4 regions of the Peribacillus suis genome follow, and region 3 is predicted to be linked to each of the others. Evidence: riboswitches for the same ligand, from Rfam matches in the RefSeq annotation. Region 3 holds a riboswitch; each other region holds the start of a gene.
What was found. A riboswitch is a leader RNA that binds a small molecule or an ion and turns the genes downstream of it on or off. The one in region 3 is predicted to bind S-adenosylmethionine.
Positions count from the first base shown of each region.

Region 1: linked by a shared signal. The riboswitch ahead of mtnW (2,3-diketo-5-methylthiopentyl-1-phosphate enolase) and the one ahead of metK (methionine adenosyltransferase) in region 3 are both predicted to bind S-adenosylmethionine.
Region 2: linked by a shared signal. The riboswitch ahead of AC503W_RS10325 (YezD family protein) and the one ahead of metK (methionine adenosyltransferase) in region 3 are both predicted to bind S-adenosylmethionine.
Region 4: linked by a shared signal. The riboswitch ahead of AC503W_RS05940 (Fur-regulated basic protein FbpA) and the one ahead of metK (methionine adenosyltransferase) in region 3 are both predicted to bind S-adenosylmethionine.

Region 1 covers NZ_CM182019.1:2,331,685-2,335,415, forward strand. The annotation lists gene AC503W_RS11295 (methylthioribulose 1-phosphate dehydratase) at 1-25, opposite strand, end outside; gene AC503W_RS11300 (2-hydroxy-3-keto-5-methylthiopentenyl-1-phosphate phosphatase) at 28-684, opposite strand; gene mtnW (2,3-diketo-5-methylthiopentyl-1-phosphate enolase) at 687-1,919, opposite strand; SAM riboswitch class I at 2,076-2,232, opposite strand; gene AC503W_RS11310 (pyridoxal phosphate-dependent aminotransferase) at 2,348-3,532, opposite strand; gene AC503W_RS11315 (carbon-nitrogen family hydrolase) at 3,633-3,731, shown strand, end outside.
Region 2 covers NZ_CM182019.1:2,123,013-2,126,743, reverse strand. The annotation lists gene pdxS (pyridoxal 5'-phosphate synthase lyase subunit PdxS) at 1-687, shown strand, start outside; gene pdxT (pyridoxal 5'-phosphate synthase glutaminase subunit PdxT) at 690-1,283, shown strand; gene ssuE (NADPH-dependent FMN reductase) at 1,473-2,009, shown strand; SAM riboswitch class I at 2,250-2,357, shown strand; gene AC503W_RS10325 (YezD family protein) at 2,526-2,642, shown strand; gene AC503W_RS10320 (phosphoadenylyl-sulfate reductase) at 2,810-3,514, shown strand; gene sat (sulfate adenylyltransferase) at 3,542-3,731, shown strand, end outside.
Region 3 covers NZ_CM182019.1:3,570,728-3,574,458, forward strand. The annotation lists gene AC503W_RS17435 (alpha/beta hydrolase) at 1-179, opposite strand, end outside; gene AC503W_RS17440 (gamma carbonic anhydrase) at 394-912, shown strand; gene metK (methionine adenosyltransferase) at 1,054-2,250, opposite strand; SAM riboswitch class I at 2,419-2,582, opposite strand; gene pckA (phosphoenolpyruvate carboxykinase (ATP)) at 3,160-3,731, shown strand, end outside.
Region 4 covers NZ_CM182019.1:1,197,472-1,201,202, forward strand. The annotation lists gene thiW (energy coupling factor transporter S component ThiW) at 1-412, opposite strand, end outside; gene tenA (thiaminase II) at 413-1,102, opposite strand; TPP riboswitch at 1,208-1,300, opposite strand; TPP riboswitch at 1,369-1,474, opposite strand; SAM riboswitch class I at 1,779-1,882, shown strand; gene AC503W_RS05940 (Fur-regulated basic protein FbpA) at 1,981-2,244, shown strand; gene AC503W_RS05945 (aspartyl-phosphate phosphatase Spo0E family protein) at 2,472-2,648, shown strand; gene AC503W_RS05950 (GNAT family N-acetyltransferase) at 2,701-3,207, opposite strand; gene AC503W_RS05955 (DUF459 domain-containing protein) at 3,368-3,731, shown strand, end outside.

The DNA of each region.
Region 1 (3,731 bases), 1.2 Mb from region 3:
CCTGCCACTCTTTTGAAGCTGTCACCCTTACACCTCCTGCATTTTTTTTAGAATATCAATCACATCATGGAAAGTTTCAAACTCTTTATGGGGAATGGCTTCTGTGCGGCACTTTTCAAGGAGCCTGTCACGGGCAATAACAAAATCTGCCTGTTTAGCCGCTTCAAAGTCGGTAACGGAATCTCCAATCACCAATTTATACTGATCCTTTGTAGAAAGCTTTCTCATAATCGTAGGTTTACAGCAACCACACCCATGATTACATTGGTCATCACAAGTATGCGGCCACTCAATCATAATTTCTTCCTGACTGAAGTCGGCATGATTACAGTAGACATTCTCTACAGGTAAGAGGTCATTCAAAAGAGGTTCAACGAAAAAGTCCATTCCACCACTGACAATATAGAGAGGAATATCTGTTTTTTTTGTAAATTCCACAAAATCACTGAACCCTTGGCGAATACCCGCTGTCTCCTTCACATATTGAATGATGTCCTCTTTTAAATCGCTATCCAGCAGGGAAAACATTTCCCCTACACCGTGGGAAATGCTGATTTTTTGCTGAAGAACACCATCTTTTAATGCCTCCCAGCCGGGCGGGGCAAACTTCTTCATGATTGAGATGATATTATCCGAGTTGGTGATCGTTCCATCAAAATCACAGAAAATGATCGGTTTGACCATGATTATAGCCCTCCCCATAGGGCCAGTGCTTTTTGAAGTGCCTCATCTTCCTCAGCCGCGATTGACAATGATTTTCCGGAAAGGACAGCTTCTACTGCGGAACGGAAGGCCTTAGCTCCGCCTTTTGCACCATCCGGATGACCATGGACGCCCCCACCAGCATTGATCACACTTTCTATCCCAAAATCCTTGATGAGATCTGGAACCATGCCAGGATGGATACCTGCCGATGGAACCGGGAAAGTCCTTTTCCAAGATGCTTCATTTCTCGTCAATCCTTCAGCAATCGCCAATGTCTCTGCTTTATCGAGTGCCACATTTCCGTATGGAGAGGGAAAGAGGGATAAATCTGCACCTGATATCCTCACCAGTTTTCCAAGGAGAAGCGGATAGCTGAGTCCATAAAATGAAGATGAAGCTAATGCTCCGCTATATGCCGGATGAGCCATGATCGGTAAGTTGATCCGGTCATTTTCGCGTAAAGCCTGTAGAACATCCAATCCATATGTATGAACATTAAATAACAAGGCATCTGCGCCGGCTTCGGCTGCCAGTTCAGCTTTATCCAATAGTTCTAGTGTTTTTCCTGACAGGTTCACAGCATATAAGGTTCGATGTCCCGTTGTCTCATAGATACCTTTCAAAATGGCCTTTCCGGTTTTGACTCTATCGATGAAAGGCGTCTGATCTTGGTCAAAAAGAATCTCATCGTCCTTGACAAGATCGACTCCTCCCAATGCCTGTTGCTCCAATTGTTCATTATGAAAGGCAAGGTCTCGACCTAACACACCTTTAAAAATACTCATCACTAGAGGGCGGTCAAACACATCAATTTTTTCCCTGATCCCACTAATTCCGAATCGAGGACCTGGAAAGGCTTTTTGAATATCGCCGACAAAGTCCAAATCCATCAATTTGATTTCCCCATCCAATGACAATTTACCGAATACTGTCGTCAAGATAGCCGGTAGATCATTAGAAAAATTACCTGCCGGGTAGGCAATCCTGATTGTTGAACGGTACACTTTTTGACCGAAATAGAGATTAACTCGCTCTTCTTCGGGAAGGGGTGTTACGGAAACTACCCTACCTTTATGTTTTTCCAGTTGCTGTTGCACCAAGTGAGGAAGTTCAGTCCATGTCCCTACAGTCAATCCTAACGCAATGCCTTCTGCTTTTTTCTCATGCTCTCCTTTGAAGTCATGAAGTAAATACGTAGCGATTATTTCGCTCATCTGATCACTCCCAATACGTAAAAGTCATTCTTAAAGTTGTCATTGTTGGTCTTTCCTTTAACAAGCTTCTAACCATCTGCGAACAAAGTTGCACTCCAATTCTCTGTTAAACATGTAAAAGCCCCTTCCTAAAGAAGAGGCTTTGAAAAAGCCATCTTCTTATCTCCCAGCTCTATAGCTGCAAGAATTAGCACCGTGCCTTACGGAATCAATAAATGATCCGGCGGTATTATCTCCGCCCCATTTCACAATGGTATTACAGTCGGTTGCTGGGCTTCATCGGGCTAGTCCCTCCACCTGCTCAAAATAAGAAAATGCTATTATATTTTCGTTTATGTATCTTAACTAAAAATTTAGAATTCTTTTTTATATTCTTTCACGCAATTCATACTTTGTCAATAGGTATAATGTTCAAACTATTCAATATCTCACTGATTTTCTTTGAATATATTCAATGTACGAATTCTTTCTACCGCTTCTTGGAGTCTGTCTTCTGAAGTGAGAAGTCCCACCCTGACGTATCCTTCACCAAATTCACCGAAACCATTTCCTGGTGCAACTGCTACATGGGCATGTGCCAGTAAATGATCTGCAAAGCTCGCTGAAGTATATCCTTCAGGGACCTTTAGCCAAGCAAAGAAGGAAGCATCTGGAGCCTGGACATCCCATCCAATGGATCGTAACCCTTCGATAAATACATTTCGTCGTCCTTCGTACATGTTCACGAGTTCCTTCACACACTCTTGTGAATCCAGTAAAGCGCATGCCGTGGCTTCTTGTATTGCGGGAAAAAGGCTGACGTAAAGATGATCCTGCAATAATTCAAGCGATTCGATGACACTCTGGTTGCCAACCGCAAAGCCAACCCTCCACCCCGCCATGTTATATGTTTTAGAAAGGGTGTAAATTTCTATCCCCACTTCTTTTGATCCTTCTGCTTGAAGGAAGCTTACCGGTTTTTTCCCATCGAACCCAATTGCACCATATGCGAAATCATGGACCACACATATTGAGTGTTCTTTTGCCATGGAAACCGTTTCTTCGAAGAATTCTGCTGACGCCGATGCTCCTGTGGGATTATTGGGATAATTCAAGAACATCATCTTCGCTTTGTCAAAAACCTCTTTATCTATTTCCTTATAATCGGGAAGAAAATCATTTTCTTCGGTCAAGGGCATAATTTCCGTTTTAGCTTGGGCTAACGCTACACCTGACAGGTAATCTGGATAGCCCGGATCAGGCACTAAAATTGTATCGCCTGGATTCAACAAGCATTGCGGTAATTCGACTAGACCAGCCTTTCCACCGAAAAGAATCGCCACTTCCGTTTTAGGATCTAGCTTGACGCCATATTCACGTTCATAAAAGAGGGCCGCAGCTTCTTTTAAATAGGGAAGCCCCCTAAAAGGAGAATATTTATGATTCATGGAATTTCCTGCTGCTGTCTGCAGGCTCTTCACGATATGTTCAGGAGTCGGTTGGTCTGGATTTCCCTGCCCAAGATTAATGACATCCTTGCCTTCTGATGTTATGTTATTAACTTTTTCGACTAAAGAAGCAAAAAACTGCTTTGGAAGCTCTTGAAGAAGTCTGGATTTTTCGAATTGCACCATCTTTGCACCTTCTCTGAAATTTCTTGAAATTATAGTCACAAATGATATATGTTTATCTTAATCTTGTAAAGTACTTTTTTACATATGGAGGTTTTAAATGATGAAATGGAAAATCGCCTGTTTACAAATAGACATTGCCTTTGGACAGCCAGATATAAATTTCCAGGTGGCAAAACAATGGATTGAAAAAGCTGTACAG
Region 2 (3,731 bases), 1.4 Mb from region 3:
GTGGAGGAAGTGATGAAAGCTGTTTCGATCCCAGTGATGGCTAAAGCAAGGATCGGTCATATTGTGGAAGCGAGAATCTTGGAATCCATGGGAGTGGATTACATTGATGAAAGTGAAGTACTGACTCCGGCCGATGAAGAATATCATATTTTGAAAAGCGATTATATAGTACCTTTTGTATGTGGTTGCCGGGATTTAGGGGAAGCCTCCCGACGTATCGGCGAAGGGGCCTCGATGCTTCGGACGAAGGGAGAACCTGGGACAGGGAACATTGTGGAAGCTGTACGGCATATGAGAAAAGTTCAATCTCAAATTCGTAAAGTATGCATGCTGAGCGAGGATGAATTAATGACTGAAGCAAAAAGTATTGGTGCTTCTTATGAAGTTCTGAAGGAAATCCGGCGCACAGGGAAATTACCTGTAGTAAACTTTGCAGCAGGTGGAATTGCGACTCCTGCAGATGCCGCCCTGATGATGGAACTTGGGGCAGACGGTGTATTTGTGGGCTCAGGAATCTTCAAATCGGAAAATCCCGATAAATTCGCTGCTGCCATCGTACAAGCAACTACATACTTCACCGATTATGATTTAATAGGCAAGTTGTCTAAAGAATTGGGAAGCGCGATGAAAGGAATTGATATTTCTAAGTTGGCCCCAGCTGAGAGAATGCAGGAGCGTGGATGGTAAACATGGTAACCATAGGTGTTTTAGGTTTGCAGGGTGCTGTAGATGAACATATGAACCAAATCAAGGAAGCCGGTGAGCATGCGATATTAGTTAAGAACCCAGAACAGTTAAAGGATATCGATGGCCTAATCATTCCGGGTGGAGAAAGCACCACTATGAGAAAACTAATGGACCATTATGGTTTCATGGAGCCGATTACGGCATTTTTCGAACAAAAAAAACCGATTTTCGGTACTTGCGCAGGGATGGTATTAGTGGCAAAGGAAATGGTTAGTTTGGAACATCCCCATCTTGGTTTTATCAATATTACAGTGAATAGAAATGGTTTTGGTCGTCAGAGGGAAAGTTTTCAAGCACCCCTTATAGTTAAAGGAATGGAAGAACCTTTCATGGGTGTCTTTATCAGAGCACCTTTTGCCGTTGGCGTAGGTGAAGATGTGGAGATATTAGCAAATTATGACGGGAAAGTAGTGGCGGCTAGACAAGAACAGGTTCTTGTCAGTTCGTTTCATCCAGAACTGACCGGTGATCAACGATTTATACAACTTTTTTTAAAAATGGTGAAAGACTCAATCAATAGAGTTGAAAAGCTCTAAAAATCCTGCCCTAACGGGGCAGGATTTTTAGTCAATGGCATAATACGATTCTTATTAGTGTTTCAAAAATATAAATTCCAATTAAGTTACTTGACTTTTATTTTTCTGATAATTAAGATAATTAATTGAAGTTGCTTAACTGGAAAGGACCCAGATCCTTTGCAGATTTTACATACAGGAGGAATAGATATGAGCGAAATTATAATTTTATCAGGCAGCCCTGCTATACCATCAAGAACAGATATTTCATTAAAATATATCCAAACGTTGGTGGAAAAAGAAGGATTTACAACGAACTATCATTCTATTACCGAGTTTTCTGCAAACGACTTATTCCAAGGTCGTTATGATAGCGAGGATATTCTAAGACTTTCAGAAAAGATTAAGCAAGCTAATGGTATCATTATTGGTTCACCTGTCTATAAGGCATCTTATACAGGAGTGTTGAAAGCTCTAATTGATTTATTACCCGAGGGCGCGTTTAAGGATAAGCCAGTTTTGCCCATAATGGTTGGGGGAAGCAACAGGCATTTATTGGCTATAGATTATGCGCTGAAACCTCTTATATCAATATTAAAAGGGGAACCGATGCAGGGGTTATACTTTGTGGATAAAGAAATCGATAAGCAGAATCCAAAACATCCGATTAAGGAAGTGGAATTACTTGATCGTACAAAGAGTCAAGTAAAGGAATTTGTAGAAGCCATACAAAAAAGAAGAAATTGATGATTTCTTCTTTTTATCTTGACCCTTCCCATCAACGAGTTAAGTTATAGGCTACTTTAAAGGTTTATTCAAGCTTGTTCAGGATGAATGAACCTTTTTTACTGGCTTAACAAATCACTGTAACAAACTTGAACTATTTGTGTATAATAATTGAAGTTAAACCAAAATATTAAACCAAGTTAATTTATATGAAAACTCCATTGACAATGATTTGATATGTGTTAATATTTAAAATAATAAAACTTATCAAGAGCGACGGAGGGATTTGGCCCTTTGAAGTCCAGCAACCTGCATCATGAATGCAAGGTGCTACATCCAACAAAATGTCATCATTTTGGAAGATAAGGTAAATAAGATTACCTTATCAATCTTTCCATCTTGGCATGGAAGGATTTTTCTGATTGATTTTATTAATTTGGGGGAATTCATTTACAAGCTGATCATCTTACGACAAGCTAGTCGACGAGTTTTCTTAAAGGAGGAATAGCCTTGGAAAAGGAAAATCAGCTGGGGGAAATATTTGAAAGGCTGCAAGAAATGCTAAAAACTATGAAATATGGATCCATAACCCTTATCGTTCAGGACGGTAAGGTTATACAAATGGAAAGAAACGAAAAATTGAGAATTAAATAAATGGACTGCTGACTAGAAAACTAGAGGTGGATTTAGCTGATATAAATAGGAAACTATTGGTTAAAGCCGCCTTTTTCATTATAAGAAATGGTGTTTCAAAGGCTTTCAAAGATATCTGCTGTACCATAGGGTGATTCTTAAAAGGGGGTATAGAGTTGGCAGAGCTAGTGGACTATGAAAATATTGATACAGCGACATTACCTTCGTTCCCGGAAGATAGCGATACAAAAGGCGCGTTAGAAGTATTGGAATGGGCAAATTCAGAGTACGGAGATAAACTCATTTATGCCTGTAGTTTTGGGATTGAAGGAATTGTACTGACAGATTTGCTGGCAAAGGTTAATCCTTCCGCCAAAATCGTATTCTTGGATACGGATGTTCATTTCGCTGAGACTTACCAATTAATCGAACAAGTGAAAAATCGTTACCCACGGCTTTCCATTGTAATGAAGAAACCGGAAATGACATTGGAAGAACAAGCCGCTGAATTTGGTGATGAATTATGGCTTCATGACTCAAATCAATGCTGTAACATCCGCAAAATTACGCCGCTCACTGAAGTATTATCAACAGCGACGGCTTGGCTCTCGGGACTGCGCAGGGAGCAATCGGAAACCCGTGCATTGACTGAATATATAAACAAGGACAACAAATTCAAATCTATCAAAATTTGTCCGCTCATTCATTGGACATGGAAAGATGTATGGCGTTATGCGCATAAAAATGGCTTACCATATAATGTGCTTCATGATAATGGATATCCAAGTATTGGCTGTAAAATATGTACAGCACCTGCCATTAATGCTGATGATCTTCGTTCAGGACGATGGCAAGGTGCCCAAAAAACAGAATGCGGATTACATTTATCATAATTATAAAAAATTCAGGGGGAAATCAGCATGACCATTAGCTTGCCGCACGGAGGAACATTAATCAATCGCTTTGAACCAGACTATGATTTAACTAAAATAGAACAATCCGTTGAAATTGATGAAATCTCATTAAGCGACTTGGAACTTATAGGGACTGGAGCATACAGCCCCATTGAGGGATTCTTTTCAAAAGAAGACTATCAAACAGTAGTAAAGG
Region 3 (3,731 bases):
ATATGCCCCCGGAAGGCGCGTGTCGTCATTCCCTGCCCGGGTAGGTCGCCCATGACGACATGGTATCCGGCTGAAAGCCACATTTGTGTTAACCACTTGTAACGGCCATGATGCTCCATTGCCCCATGAATAATGACGATGACGCCTTTTGCATCTCCGTCCGTCTCCCATTTCCACATTCGAAATCCCCCTTTCACTTTTCTCTAGTTGTAAACGTTCCATGCAGAATGAAAAATAATCTATATGGTAAATTATAACCACATTTTCGGTTTTCGACAAAAACGAAACCTAATTAATTGTGCTCAATCAAATAGTAGCCAAGGCTATTTTGATACGGTATATTAAAATAATACAGCAAAATTATCCACTTCGGAAAGGAAATGATGAAAATTGATTATTTATCCATTCAAGGGCATGGAACCAGAAATTTCCGAAAGCGCCTATCTTGCTGAAAATGCCGTCGTGACAGGCGATGTCAAAATCGGTGATGAATCAACGATCTGGTTCAATACCGTCATTCGCGGCGATGTGGCACCCACCATCATCGGGAAAAGAGTAAGCGTACAAGATAACAGCGTACTTCATCAAAGTCCCAATAACCCACTGATAATCGAAGATGAAGTGACCATTGGCCACCAAGTCATTCTACATAGCTGCAAAATTCGAAAGAGAGCCCTCATCGGCATGGGTTCGATCATCCTTGATGGAGCGGAAATCGGTGAAGGTGCCTTCATCGGCGCAGGGAGCCTTGTCCCCCAAGGAAAGGTTATCCCGCCGAACACCTTAGCCTTTGGAAGGCCGGCCAAAGTCGTTCGTGAAATTAATGAGGAAGATCGCCAGGATATGGATCGCATTGTCCGGGAATATGCTGAAAAAGGACAACTCTATAAACAGGCTGACCGAATAAAGTAACACCAATCGTATGATTACAAAAAAACGCTTAGCTAAAAATAGGATTCCTTGAATTATTCCCTAGGAAGCCATATTTAATCCTATTTTTGCCCATCAAAAAAGGTGCCTTGCATTAAAGCAAGGCACCTTTTCTCATATGATTTACGCTTTAGCTTGTGTTTTTAAAGCTTCTGCTTTATCCGTACGCTCCCAAGGCAAATCAACATCTGTACGGCCGAAGTGACCATATGCAGCTGTTTGCTTGTAGATTGGGCGACGTAGGTCAAGCATCTTGATGATACCAGCTGGACGTAGGTCGAAATTCGCCTCTACCAATTCCACTAGCACCTCTTCACTTACTGTTCCCGTTCCAAATGTATCGATTGAGATGGATACAGGCTTAGCCACGCCGATTGCGTAGGCCAATTGCACTTCCGCTTTGTCAGCCAGGCCAGCAGCTACGATGTTCTTCGCAACGTAACGAGCGGCATATGCAGCAGAACGGTCCACTTTTGTTGCATCTTTACCAGAGAAAGCACCGCCGCCGTGACGAGCGTATCCGCCGTACGTATCAACGATGATTTTACGGCCAGTAAGACCAGCATCCCCTTGAGGTCCGCCGATTACAAAACGGCCAGTCGGGTTGATGAAGTATTTTGTATCTTCATTGATTAAGTCAGCCGGTACGACCGCATTAATCACATGTTCTTTTAAGTCGGCTTGAATTTGTTCAAGTGTCACTTCAGGATCATGTTGTGTGGAGATGACGATTGTGTCTACACGTACAGGTAGGTTATTTTCATCATATTCAACCGTTACTTGCGTTTTTCCATCAGGACGTAAATAACTTAGCGTGCCATCTTTACGAACTTGAGAAAGACGAAATGATAGCTTATGAGCCAATGAAATGGGAAGTGGCATAAGCTCTTCCGTTTCATTGCACGCGAATCCGAACATAAGACCTTGGTCCCCTGCACCGATAGCATCGATTTCCTCATCGGACATCGTACCTTCACGTGCTTCCAATGCTTTATCAACACCCGCTGCAATATCAGCAGACTGCTCATCGATCGAGCTTAGCACGGCACAAGTCTCGGCATCGAAACCATATTTCGCACGAGTGTACCCGATACCTGCAATCGTATCGCGGACAATGCGTGAGATATCCACGTAAGCAGATGTTGTAATTTCTCCAGCAACAAGTACAAGACCTGTCGTTACACTTGTTTCACACGCAACGCGCGCATTTGCATCCTTAGCTAGGATTGCATCTAAAATGGAATCTGAAATCTGATCACAAATTTTATCCGGATGGCCTTCTGTCACAGATTCAGAAGTAAATAGACGTTTCTTTGACATCTTATTTCCTCCTTGGAAGTTAGTATGTTGTAGGCATGAGCCTGATCTTTTACGGAACTCGTTTCCCTTATTAGTTTCAATCATAGACACAGAATTAATGAATAAAAACACAAAAACCTTCCCTGGCAAATGAGGAAAGGTTTAAAAATTCTATCATCTATCCTTTCACTCTTATCGTTCAAGGGTTTTTTACCTTGCTCAGGTTAGCACCATCACCACTATTCCTTGAAGGTTCATCGCTTTATTTTCGGCGATTGACCTTGGAGTCAAGTTCAATATGGCAGGTTGCTGGGTTTCAAAGGGCCTGTCCCTCCACCAACTCGGGATAAGAGAATCCGTACAATTTAAGATACTATCGTATTTAGTCTGAATTTGTCAATGTTTTTCTAAATAGAACATTTTTCCCCAATGAAAAATAAAAAAACTTTTTATCTGGCACAGCCGGAATATAAATAGTATTCTTAAAGAGTGTAAACTAAGAAGATAAGACCATTGACTTACAATGGATAAATCAGACAAAATGAACATACCATCCGAACCCCATATTCATCCCTTTTTCAAATACATAAATGGTTGTTCACTTCTTTTCTTCCTATTATAAATGAAAAGGTACACTAATCCTAAAACGGGACTTCACAAAGACTTGTGGCAGCAATCGTTTTTCACATCCTAGATTCACTTCATCCAGATCGTCTCCCGAATCAACCAGATTCAAAAACATCCATCCAGGATGACTCACTGCAAGTATATGCCCGCACTATACATAAGGTTACACTCGAAGTGAGATAATTGATTAATGTGACTATTCCATTTTCATTCACAAAAAAAGTTAAATAGTATAGACTATTTAATCCAATGTGTTATACTAATTGTATTATAAAAACTTAAACAAAGGAAGGTATCTCATATATGAATTCTGTTGACGTTAATGAGTTACACCAATTATTAGCAGGAAATAATGTGCAAACTCAACTCTCAGTTCCTCAATTAGTGGAAAAAGTATTAAGCAGAAATGAAGGCGTTTTAACTTCAACCGGCGCAGTAAAAGCTGAAACGGGCAAATACACGGGCCGTTCACCTAAAGATAAATATATTGTGGAAGAAGCTTCTGTAAAGGACAAAATTGACTGGGGCCCAGTGAACCAACCCATTTCCGAGGAAGTATTCAATAAACTATATAGTAAAGTAGTGGATTACTTAAAGACAAAAGAAGAAGTCTTTGTCTTCAAAGGTTTTGCTGGAGCAGACGAATCATCACGCCTTCCTATCCGAGTGGTTAATGAATATGCTTGGCACAACCTTTTTGCTCATACATTGTTCATCCGTCCGAATGAGGAAGAACTAAGAGGGCACGAAGCAGAATTCACCATCCTTTCCGCACCTAATTTCAAAGCGGATCCAGCAGTTGATGGAACGCAATCCGAAACGTTCATCATGGTATCATTCGAACGCCGTACTATCCTAATCGGTGGAACTGAATA
Region 4 (3,731 bases), 1.8 Mb from region 3:
CTGGCAGAAAACCAAAAAGTGCCGCTTTTTTTCCCAATAATAAAAGCGCGATCGGATAACAGGCGATGGATCCGAGAATGCCTGTCCCCACTATTTCTCCCAAGCAGGCGTGTCCCATCCTTTTTGTTTTTTGGTAGAGGAAGGCCGCCAGCAGGGCACCAATCATGCTGCCCGGAAATGCAAAAATGGAACCTGTACCTGTCATGTTCCTGATAAGGGATACTAAAAAGGCCTGGGTCACAGCAAAAAGCGGCCCCAACATAACGGCTGTCATGACGTTGGTTACATGTTGAATAGGAAACACCTTCGCAAAACCAACAGGGATGTAAACGAATGAGCTAGTCAGGGTAGTGATGGCCGTGAACAAGCTAGTCAACGTCATTTTCCGTAATAAGTTACCCGTGTCTAGCATTTAAAGCGGCCAATCCTGTTCGTTGTGAACCATGTCCCAAAATAAATATTCATATCGGGAGGTCATTAAAAAGTGTTTCTCTAATCTTTTCAATTCCTTTTCAGGCATATCTTCCGTCAGTTCGTCTAACAGCTTGGCCAACCATTTGTGCGCATCTGCGAATTCGGGGGATGCATACGATTGAATCCAAGCGATATAGCGATTTGTTTCTAGTGCTGGACCATTTTGTTCTTTTAATAACGAGCCAATTTCATAGTAATCCCAGGCACAAGGAAGTAAGCAGGCAATAAGGTCGGCTAAAGTTCCATGATGGGCAGCATTGAGCATATAACCTGTATAGGCAAGGGTAATCGGAGTTGGTTCGGTATTTTCCAATTCCTCAGAACTAATTCCGAACTCCTTGCAGTAGCTCCTATGCAAATCCATTTCTACCTGTAGAGTCTCATTTAAAATACTCGCAAATTTGGTCATGATCTCAAGGTTAGTGGCCTTGATGGTCCCTAAGGCAAAAAGCTTGGCATAATCCATAAGATAGATATAGTCCTGCTTTAAGTAATAGGCGAATTTCTTTTCTGATAGTGTCCCGTCTCCAATTGCTTGAACGAAAGGATGAGTATGATTCTTTTTCCAAATTTCTTTTGAACGTTCGTGAAGTCTAGCACTGAAAGTTTTCATTTGGGTTTTCGCCATGATTTTTCCCCCTTATAATTCATTCACATACAAAGGAGGGGAGTGTCCAAAAATGAAGAACAGCCGCTTTCATATAGAAAGCGGCTGTTCTAGGAATGTACGAATCCCTTTTTCAACCTGCTTTCCTCCGCTGGTATGACCAGATCAGGTACAAAGGGTTTGATTCTCAGCCTATTAATGGCTCCCCTAGCAGCTTATTATTCAATTAAACGAAAACCCCGTTCCTGAAAACGGAACGGGGCAGATGGATGAAGTCAAATATACGACGACGATATCATCCACTTTCCTCCGCCGGCATCACCCGGATCAGGTTCAAAGGGTCCGGAACATCATTCCATCTCAGTCTTATAGAAGACTCCCCTAGTGGTATTTCGTATGTGATTATTGTCATCATATCAGATAAAAAGGAAAATGCAACCTTTGAATCCAATAGAATTTTATGAGTATCTTGTGGCGTGAAAGGGGTAGTAGGATAAAATCCCCATTGGCAAATGGAGCATACCTAACCCACGGTCAATTGGAGGAAAATATAGTTATTAGCAAAATAGGGATATGGTCTTACCTTGTGCTAAAAGGGCACACGGAAAAATAATATAAAAATTAAAAATTATTTGAATGCAATTGACTTATCCTTGCAAGTGGGATAAAATCATGTCAAAATCATTTATATTCTGTATTCTTATCCAGAGAGGTGGAGGGACTTGGCCCTATGAAACCTCGGCAACAGACCCATCGGGGAACTGTGCTTCTTCCAACAAGCAATCGCTTGGAAGATAAGAAGAGACGAACGGACCTCTGTCGACCTCTTCTTGGATTAGAAGGGGTTTTTATTTTTGTCAAATAGGGTTTAAGGATCCCGTACAACAGGTATATATATTTTGGCTTTAGCAAAGCCTATAAGATTAGGGGCATTATATGTGGAAAATATGAATAAAAGGAAAGGGGCCATTCATATGGCAGAGTTTTTCGAGAAAAAAGAACAGAGGAGAGCATTGTTGATAGAAGAACTATTATCAAATGGTGTATACAAAACCTCTGATGAAAAGCATCTCTATGATGCTCCATTAAAAGCTCTTGAAGATGAATATAAGATTGTTATAGATAAATCAGGTAATGAGTCACCTCCAGAGTGCATGACTTAGTTAACCTATAGTGAACAATCAAAGAGAAAAAGCATTTGCTGTGTAAAGGCAAATGCTTTTTCCCTTTTAAATCGACATAAAAAGTACAAAAGATAAAAGATTAATAGGTATTTTGTCACATTCATCTAGTAAAATAACATATTTAAATCACGTGAAATGGTTGATTTAACCTAGTGTTTTGGTTATGATGAAAATGTAAAATAATTGAAAAATAGGAAGTGGTTATATTGCAGCCTCCTCACATAACAGCAGTTGAAAAAATTGAAGAAAAACGAAAAGAAATGATCATGTTAGCAAAAAATTATGGTTTGACAAGCAGGGTGACCATTCAAGCAAGTCAAGAGTTGGATTCTTTATTGAATGCGGTCACACATATAAAATTCCTGGGAGTTTGTAGCGAATAATCAGTACATCCCAGACCATTCAAATCCAGGCAATCGCCTTTTGCAATGGAAGTCATGTAGTGACACGTTTACCAAGAATGACCAAATCGCGTTCCACTCCATCGAGTTCTGCTATTTTCGGTAAATGAGCCCATTTTTCAAAACCGAATTTTGAAAAAAGCTTAATACTTGGTACATTGTGTGCGAAAATAAATCCAAGAAGTGTCTTAATCCCTATCTTCGGACTCACCTCTATAGCCTTTTGGATTGAAAGTTGTCCAATTCCTTTCCCACGGAACTCCTCATCTATATAGATGCTAATTTCAGCGGTAAAATCATATGCGGGTCTACCATAAAAAGATTGAAAACTCATCCATCCAGCTGTTTTTCCATCATGTATGATCATATATAATGGCCGTTTGAGAATATGATGTTCTTCAAACCATTTGAGCCGTGATTCTACTGTAACTGGTTCTGTATCCGCAGTGACCATCCTCGAAGGTACTGTAGAATTGTAAATTTCGATAATTTTAGGCAAATCCTCAAATACTGCTTCCCTGAATTCTGTAAACTCCTTCATCATTAAGCTCCAATCCATTTATTATGGCATTCCAATCACCAGTACAGGTGCGTCATGCAATTTAATTTTTATTAAGTTATTCAAATGTTAGGCTTGTCCTCTTTTTGGGTATTTAAAAATAAAATACTTCCTAGTGAATACAAAAGGAGAAGCAAAACAAATGAAGAAAATCGTTGGCTTATTTTTTATTGTACTTGTTATTTGTTTAGTTGCCTATGCGTTTCAGGCAGTAGATGCGAAAAACGATCAAAGAGTCATGGCATTTGGAGATTCTTTGACTTACGGAAAGGGCGATAAAGAAGGGGAAGGATATATTGATGACTTGAAACATAAAACGAATGATTCCGATTCAGAAAAAGTCCAATTCTGGAATTATGGTATTAAAGGTCAGGAAACGGACGGTGTCATTAAACAGCTCGAAGATCTTGAGATTAACACAAAATTGGATAAGGCTGACACATTTATCGTCTATATCGGAATCAATGATTTAATTAACAGTAATGGTGGAAACTTAAAAAAAATCA